Regions from separate parts of the Streptomyces sp. NPDC048424 genome, predicted to be linked through region 1. Evidence: riboswitches for the same ligand, from Rfam matches in the RefSeq annotation. Region 1 holds a riboswitch; the other holds the start of a gene.

What was found. Region 1 has a riboswitch for glycine ahead of gcvP (aminomethyl-transferring glycine dehydrogenase). Riboswitches for the same ligand answer to the same signal wherever they lie in the genome.
Region 2: another riboswitch for glycine. It lies ahead of gcvT (glycine cleavage system aminomethyltransferase GcvT); the one in region 1 lies ahead of gcvP (aminomethyl-transferring glycine dehydrogenase).

The regions. Positions count from the first base shown of each region.
Region 1 covers NZ_JBEZKE010000017.1:8,757-12,733, reverse strand. Annotated here, with positions in the region: gene gcvP (aminomethyl-transferring glycine dehydrogenase) at 1-1,521, opposite strand, end outside; glycine riboswitch at 1,718-1,816, opposite strand; gene AB0D29_RS23570 (PRC-barrel domain-containing protein) at 1,929-2,294, shown strand; gene AB0D29_RS23565 (DNA polymerase IV) at 2,355-3,815, opposite strand; gene AB0D29_RS23560 (MerR family transcriptional regulator) at 3,860-3,977, opposite strand, start outside.
Region 2 covers NZ_JBEZKE010000009.1:73,558-77,534, reverse strand. Annotated here, with positions in the region: gene glyA (serine hydroxymethyltransferase) at 1-491, opposite strand, end outside; gene gcvH (glycine cleavage system protein GcvH) at 507-887, opposite strand; gene gcvT (glycine cleavage system aminomethyltransferase GcvT) at 1,000-2,115, opposite strand; glycine riboswitch at 2,256-2,359, opposite strand; gene AB0D29_RS15295 (AAA family ATPase) at 2,566-3,228, shown strand; gene AB0D29_RS15290 (enhanced serine sensitivity protein SseB) at 3,318-3,977, shown strand, end outside.

The sequences.
Region 1 (3,977 bases):
CATGCCGCGGTCCAGCGCGTAGTCCTTGTCCGAGAGCTTGCGCAGGTAGCGCAGCATCGCGGTCTCGGAGCGGTGCTGGTGGAAGACCGGGTGCGTCAGGTAGTCGTCCGAGCGCAGCAGGCCCTCGGGCAGGGTGTCGGCCGTGGTCGCGTCGAGCGCCTCGATCTCGGCGGTGACGCCGAAGGCGGCCCAGACGGCCTCGACGTCGGCGCGCAGGGTGGTCTCGTCGCAGGCGACGGAGACGTGGTCGGCGTCGACCAGGTGGAGGTTGACGCCGCCCTCGCGGGCGGCGGCGACGACCTCGGCCGCGCGGCCCGGAACGCGGGCGGTGACCGTGTCGAAGTACGAGCCGTGCACGATCTCGACCCCGCCGGCCGTCAGGCCCGCGGCGAGCAGGGCGGCGTAGCGGTGGGTCCGGCGGGCGATCGTCCGCAGGCCGTCCGGGCCGTGGTAGACGGCGTACATGGCGGCCATGACGGCGAGCAGCACCTGGGCGGTACAGATGTTGCTGGTGGCCTTCTCGCGGCGGATGTGCTGCTCTCGGGTCTGCAGCGCCAGGCGGTAGGCCTTGTTGCCGTCCGCGTCCACGGAGACGCCGACCAGGCGGCCGGGCAGCGAGCGCGCGTGCTTGTCCTGGACGGCCATGTAGCCGGCGTGCGGTCCGCCGAAGCCCATCGGGACGCCGAAGCGCTGGGTGGTGCCGACGGCGATGTCCGCGCCGAGCGCGCCGGGGGAGGTCAGCAGGGTCAGGGCAAGCAGGTCGGCGGAGACGGCGACGATGGCGCCGAGCTCGTGGGCCTGGTCGATCACCGGCTTGATGTCCCGTACGGCACCGGAGGCGCCCGGGTACTGGACGAGGACGCCGTAGATGCCGCGCTCGGCGACCTCGGCCGGGATGCCGGCGGACAGGTCGGCGACGACGACCTCGATGCCGATCGGCTCGGCGCGGGTCTCGATGACGGCGATGGTCTGCGGCAGCGCGTCGGCGTCCACGAGGAAGACGTTCCCCTTGGCCTTGCCCACGCGGCGGGCCAGCGTCATGGCCTCGGCGGCCGCGGTGCCCTCGTCGAGCAGCGAGGCGCCCGAGGTCGGCAGCCCCGTGAGGTCGGCGACGACGGTCTGGAAGTTCAGGAGGGCCTCGAGGCGGCCCTGCGAGATCTCCGGCTGGTACGGGGTGTACGCCGTGTACCAGGCCGGGTTCTCCATGACGTTGCGGAGGATCACCGGCGGGGTGAAGGTCCCGTAGTAGCCGAGACCGATCATGGAGGAGAGGACCTGGTTGCGGTCGGCGAGCGAGCGCAGCTCGGCGAGCACCTCGGCCTCGGTCCGCGCCTCGGGCAGGTCGAGCGCCTCGGCGGTCTTGATCACATCCGGGACCGCGGCGGCGGTCAGTTCGTCCAGGGAGCCGTAGCCCACATGGGCGAGCATCTTCGCCTGCGCCTCGGCATCCGGGCCGATGTGGCGCTGTTCGAAGGGGATGCCTCGCTCCAGCTGGGAGAGCGGAATGCGGTTGGCGGTCATGTACGGAGGCCTCCTGGTCGTATGACCTGCGAGGGGCACCACGGCGCGGGCACCCGGACGGCCTCCCCCTCTGTCATCTGCACCTGAGAGTTTCACCGGAGTCACGGGGGTCGCCCGAGGTCTCCGGCTTTCACCGTCGGTGAGGAGAGGGACCGGCACTGCGCGCCCGGTACCCGCTCCTGCTTTCCAGAGTGGCCTCGTCCGTGCGGTACGTATGCCTGAGAGATTCCGGGGAGGATTTGCTCCTTCGGCGCCTCCGTCTCGTTCACTCGGAGGACTCTCCCGCACAGGGTCGACAGCCATCACCCAGCCTACCAGCGAGGTTCTGGACCCTCCCCGAGTGGCCTCCGCTGCCGATATGCACTTCTGTAGTCATTACGGAGGAGTTGCGACCATTTGGAGGGACCGTGCAGACCGACATCGATCCGCGCAGCCTGATCGGCCGCAAGGCGTTCGACCGCAACGGCACCAAGATCGGCACCATCGACGAGGTCTACCTCGACGATGCCACGGGCGTCCCGGAATGGGCGGCCGTCCGTACGGGCCTGTTCAGCCGGGACGCCTTCGTCCCGCTGGAGCCGAGCGAGATGGTGGGCGACACCTTGCGGGTGCCCTTCGAACGCTCCCTCATCAGGGACGCCCCCGACTTCGGCGTCGGCCGCCACCTCTCCCCCGAACAGGAGCTCCAGCTCTACCACCACTACGGCCTGGACACGACCCTGCCCACGGAGTTCTCCCGCGACTTCGGCCGCCTGGCCGGCGACGAGGGCTGAGCGGCGCCCCGGCGCGCGGGCCAGGGGCGGACGGGCCGTGGCCGCCGTCAGACCTCCGGATCATGCCGGGCCCGCGGCTCCCGGCTCCCCGTCCCCCACCAGCGGCAGCGGATCGGACGGCTCCAGCTCGGGGTCGTCCACCAGGAAGGTCCGCACCCGGCCGGGCTCGGACCCGGGCTGCTCGAACCGTACGGTCACCCGCCCGACCCCGCTGCCCTGCACCCACCCGGGCCCGTACAGCGCGTGCCGTACGTCGCTCCCGGCCGGCCAGCGCCGCTCCGGAGCCGCCTCCGGCTCCCCGGGCTGCCCGGCGGCCACCTGGGCCCCCGAGGCCTCCACAGGCGCCGCTGCGGCTCCGGGCTCGCCGTTCCCGCCCGCTCCGGCCGTCCCGGCCGCCTCGCTCGCTCCATCCGCCCCGTCTGTCCCGTCCACCCCATCCGGCTCAGCGGCGAGCGACTGCGCGAACAGGTCCTCCTGCGTGTAGTCCGCCAGCCCCGTCACCCCCACCCCCAGCAGACGCACCCCGCCCGTGGTGTCCACGCCCTCCAGCAGCCGCGCCGCGGCCTCCCGCACGACCGCGGGGTCGTCCGTGGGCCCGCGCAGCGTCTCGGACCGCGTCAGCGTGGAGAAGTCGTACCGCCGCACCTTCAGCACGATCGTCCGCCCCGAGTGCCCCGACCCCCGCAGCCGCTGCACACACCGGTCCGCGAGCCGCTGGACCTCGTTCCGGATCCGTACGCGGTCGTGCAGGTCCACGTCGAAGGTGTCCTCGACCGACACCGACTTCGCGTCCCGCTCCGCGACCACCGGCCGGTCGTCCAGCCCCAGCGCCATCCGGTACAGGCCGACGCCGTGCGCGCGCCCGAGCATCCGGACCAGCTCGTCTTCCCCCGCCTCCGCCAGCTCCCCCACGGTGGTGATCCCGGCGCGGCGCAGGTGCTCCCCGGTGGCCGGCCCCACCCCGGGCAGGGTCCGTACCGACATGGGCGCGAGCAGCTCGCGCTCGGTACCCGGCTCGATCAGCAGCAACCCGGCCGGCTTGGCCTCCTCGGACGCCACCTTGGCCAGCATCTTCGACCCGGCCAGGCCCACCGACCCGCTGAGCCCCGTGGCGGCCCTGATGTCGGCCCGCAGCCGCTCGCCCGTCGTCCGGGCGGTCCGCGAGTCGAAGGCCACGCCGCCCGCTTCCAGGTCCACGAAGGCCTCGTCCAGGCTGAGCGGCTCCACGAGCGGCGACAGTTCCCGCAGCAGGGCCATCACCACGTCGCTGACCTGCCGGTAGAGGCTGAAGCGCGGGATCAGGTACGCGCCGTTCGGACACAGCCGCCTCGCCTGCCCCATCGGCATCGCCGAGTGCACGCCGAAGCGCCTGGCCTCGTACGAGGCCGTGGCGACGACCCCGCGCGGCCCGAGCCCGCCGACGATGACGGCCTTGCCCCGCAGGCTCGGCTTCGACGCCTGCTCGACGGAGGCGTAGAAGGCGTCCATGTCCAGGTGCAGGATGGTCGGCGCGGCTCTCACCGCACCGATGCTGCCCTACGGCACTGACATTTCCCCGGCCCGGATCAGACGGCGCGGTGGCGGCGGGCGGCCAGCTCGTCCGTCGGGTTGTGCCCGACCAGCGTCTCGCCGGTGTCCACGCGCTCCCCGTGCAGCTGCGACAGCGCGCTCTCGACATCGCGC
Region 2 (3,977 bases), on a different contig from region 1:
TCCTTGGCGAGGCGCTCGACCTCGGCCATGTCCACCTCGCCGGTCTCGTCGACGTGGTACGGGACCACGTTGTAGAGCTTGCCGGAGAAGTTGATCTTCATGCCGTGGGTCAGGTGACCGCCGTGGGCCAGGTTCAGGCCCATGATCGTGTCGCCCGGCTTCAGCAGCGCGAACATCGCGGCGGCGTTCGCCTGCGCACCCGAGTGGGGCTGGACGTTCGCGGCCTCGGCGCCGAACAGCGCCTTGATGCGGTCGATCGCGATCTGCTCGACGACGTCGACGTGCTCGCAGCCGCCGTAGTAGCGGCGGCCCGGGTAGCCCTCGGCGTACTTGTTGGTCAGGACCGAACCCTGGGCCTCCATGACGGCGACCGGAGCGAAGTTCTCCGACGCGATCATTTCCAGGGTGGACTGCTGGCGCACGAGCTCGGCGTCGACGGCGGCGGCGACGTCCGGGTCGAGCTCGTGGAGAGGGGTGTTCAGTACAGACATCAGGGTCCCCTGGGGTCAGTTACCGGCGGTGAGCTGGGCGTACTCCTCGAAGGACAGGGTGTCCTTCGGCTCCTCCGAGAGGCGCACCTTGAAGAGCCAGCCACCCTCGAACGGGGCGGTGTTCACGAGCGCCGGGTCGTCCACGACGTCCTGGTTGGCCTCGACGATCTCGCCGGAGACGGGGGAGTACAGGTCGCTGACCGACTTGGTCGACTCCAGCTCACCGCAGGTCTCGCCCTCGGTGACGGTGTCGCCGACCGCGGGGAGCTGGGCGTAGACGACGTCACCGAGCGCGTTGGCCGCGAACTCCGTGATGCCGACCGTCGCGACGCCGTCCACGGCGTCCGACAGCCACTCGTGCTCCTTGGTGTAACGCAGCTTCTCGGGGTTGCTCATGACCTGATTCTCCTGGATGCGGGGGAGTGGATACGAACGGTGGTCTCGGGTACTGAGACGCTGCCGGACGGGGTTCCCGTACGGCTCGTGCACGGCTGGACCGTGTGCGGAACTACTTCTGCCGCTTGTAGAACGGCAGCGCCACGACCTCGTACGGCTCATGCGTACCGCGAATGTCGACGCCGACGCCGGAGGTGCCGGGCGCGGCGTGCGCCGCGTCCACGTACGCCATCGCGAGCGGCTTGCCCAGCGTCGGGGACGGGGCGCCCGAGGTGACCTCGCCGATGACCTGACCGTCGGCGACGACCGGGAAACCGGCGCGCGGGACGCGGCGGCCCTCGGCGATCAGGCCGACCAGCTTGCGCGGCGGGTTCGTGGCGGCGCGCTCGGCGGCGGCCTCCAGGGCGGCGCGGCCGACGAAGTCCCCCTCCTTCTCGAACTTCACGACCCGGCCCAGCCCCGCGTCGAAGGGGGTCAGCGAGGTGGTCAGCTCGTGCCCGTACAGCGGCATGCCCGCTTCCAGGCGCAGGGTGTCGCGGCAGGACAGACCGGCCGGCACCAGGCCCACGCCCTCGCCCGCCTTGGTCAGCGCCTGCCACAGCTCCACGGCGTGCTCGGGGGCGACGAACAGCTCGAAGCCGTCCTCGCCGGTGTAGCCCGTACGCGCGATCAGCGCGGGCACGCCGGCGACGGTGCCCGGCAGGCCGGCGTAGTACTTGAGGCCGTCCAGGTCGGCGTCCGTCAGGGACTTCAGGATGCCGGGGGACTCCGGGCCCTGCACCGCGAGCAGCGCGTACGCGTCGCGGTCGTCGCGGACCTCGGTGTCGAAGCCGGCGGCCCGCTCGGTCAGGGCGTCGAGGACGACCTGGGCGTTGGAGGCGTTGGCGACGACCATGAACTCGGTCTCGCCGAGACGGTAGACGATCAGGTCGTCGACGATCCCGCCGTCCTCCTGACAGATGTGCGTGTAGCGGGCGCGGCCGACGCCGACGGTGGAGATGTTGCCGACCAGCGCGTAGTCGAGGGCCTTGACGGCCTCCGGGCCGGTCAGCGTGATCTCGCCCATGTGGGAGAGGTCGAAGAGACCGGCCTTGGTGCGTACGGCGTTGTGCTCGTCGCGCTCGCTGGCGTACCGCAGCGGCATGTCCCAGCCCGCGAAATCGGTCATGGTCGCACCGAGCGAGCGGTGCAGCGCGTCGAGGGCGGTCAGACGGGGGGCAGTGCTCATGGGTGTGGCTCCCGAGTCCCAGGGCATGACATGACGAGGAGGGTCCTCCCCATCTGTCATCGGAACCTGAGAGGTTCGCCGAGAGTTCCTCGGCTTGCACCTTGGGTGGAGCTGTCGAACAGCTCGCTTTTCAGATCTGCCTCATCCACGCGGTACGGGGCCTGAGAGATTCAAGGGAGGATCTTGCTCCTTCGGCGCCCGCGCACGGCCTTGCGGCGTGCCGGGACTCTCCCGCGCGGATTCAAGCGGCCGGTATGCAGTTGGTCCAGATGGCGCACATCATTGCACGCCGTGCCCGTGATCGGGCGGAGGGGTCCGAAAGTTCGTACGGTACCCCGAGCGGGCGGACCGGAACCGGGGATGCCGGATTACCGTCTCTTTACACTCAGTGGGCAAGGGTCCTCGTGACCCGATTCGGGGGAGGCGAACACTGTGCGGAGATTCGGAGTGGTGACGACGACGGGAACCGTGGACGCGGTGCCGGCGCAGCGCGGGGCGCGCGGACGGGACCGCGAGCGTGCCTCGGACGCGGGCATCGGCTCCGTACGCGACCTGCGCGGCCCCGAGGTGCGCGGCCCGCAGCGGCTCGCCTTCGCGGACGGGGACATCGTCGTGGTGTCCGGCCTGCCCGGCGGCGGCAAGAGCACCCTGATCAAGCGGGCGGCGGCCGAGGGCGGCGCCGTCGACTCCCAGGACACCCGCGAGCGCTGGGAACGGCGGATGCCGCAGGCCCTTCCGTACGCGGTGTACCGGCCGCTGGTGCGCGCCGCGCACTACTGGGGGCTGTGGCGGCTCCTGCGCTCCGGAGCCTCCGTGGTCGTCCACGACTGCGGTACGCAGAGCTGGGTGCGGGGGCTGCTCGCGGCGGCCGCGCGGCGCCGGGGGCGGGCGCTGCACCTGCTCCTCCTCGACAGCAGCCCCGCCGAGGCGCTCTCCGGCCAGGCTGCGCGGGGGCGGCGGGTCTCGGCCTACGCCTTCGCCCGCCACCGGGGCGCGGTGGGCCGCCTCCTGCGCGAAGCCGAGGCGGGCCGCCCCCCGCACGGCTGCGCCTCGGTCACCCTGCTGGACCGTGCCTCCGCCGCGACGGTGACCCGCATCGCGTTCCACACCTGACCCGGCGGGTGCGGAGCCCCGGCAACGGCGCGGCACGCGGGGCCGGTACCCTGCGGGGCGACACGCGGCGGATCACGGAGGCACGGGACATGCAGGGCAGCGGCTGGCCGGGGAATGAGCTGGAGCAGGTGCTCGGGGCGGCGCTCGGGCAGCCGGACGCCGGCGGGCGGATCCTGGAGGTGCTCGGGCGCAGCCAGGTATGGGTGCCCCTGCCAGGCGGCGGCGGCCCCGACTCGGCCGACCTCACCCTGCCCACGATGGACATCGACGGCGCGGCCTACGTCCCCGTCTACAGCTCCGAGGCCCAGTTCCTCGCCTGCGTCGGCCCCGGCATGGACTTCGCCGTGGCCCCGGCCGTGGAATTCGCCCGCGGCCTGCCCCCGCAGCTCGGCATCGCGGTCAATCCCGAGGGTGCCGTCGGCGTCCCGCTCCCCCCGCCCGCCGTCGCGGAGCTCTGCCGTACCGGCCGGACCCCGCTCGACGGCCCGTCCACCGGCGGTCGCGTCCGGCTCTACGAGCCCGACTGGCAGGAGGACCCGGTGGACTTCCTGGCCGCCGCCGCCGAGGAGTTCCGGGCCACCGGCGTGGTCGCGGCCGCGCACCGCTGCCTGGCCAGCATCGAGGGCGGGGCGCCGGAGCTGTTCATCGGTGTCCGCCTGGTGGGATGGGAACCCGAGATGCGCGAGGCCCCGATGGAGGCCCTCGGACGGGCGCTGACGCGTGTCGCGCCGCCGTGGCCCGTGCAGTTG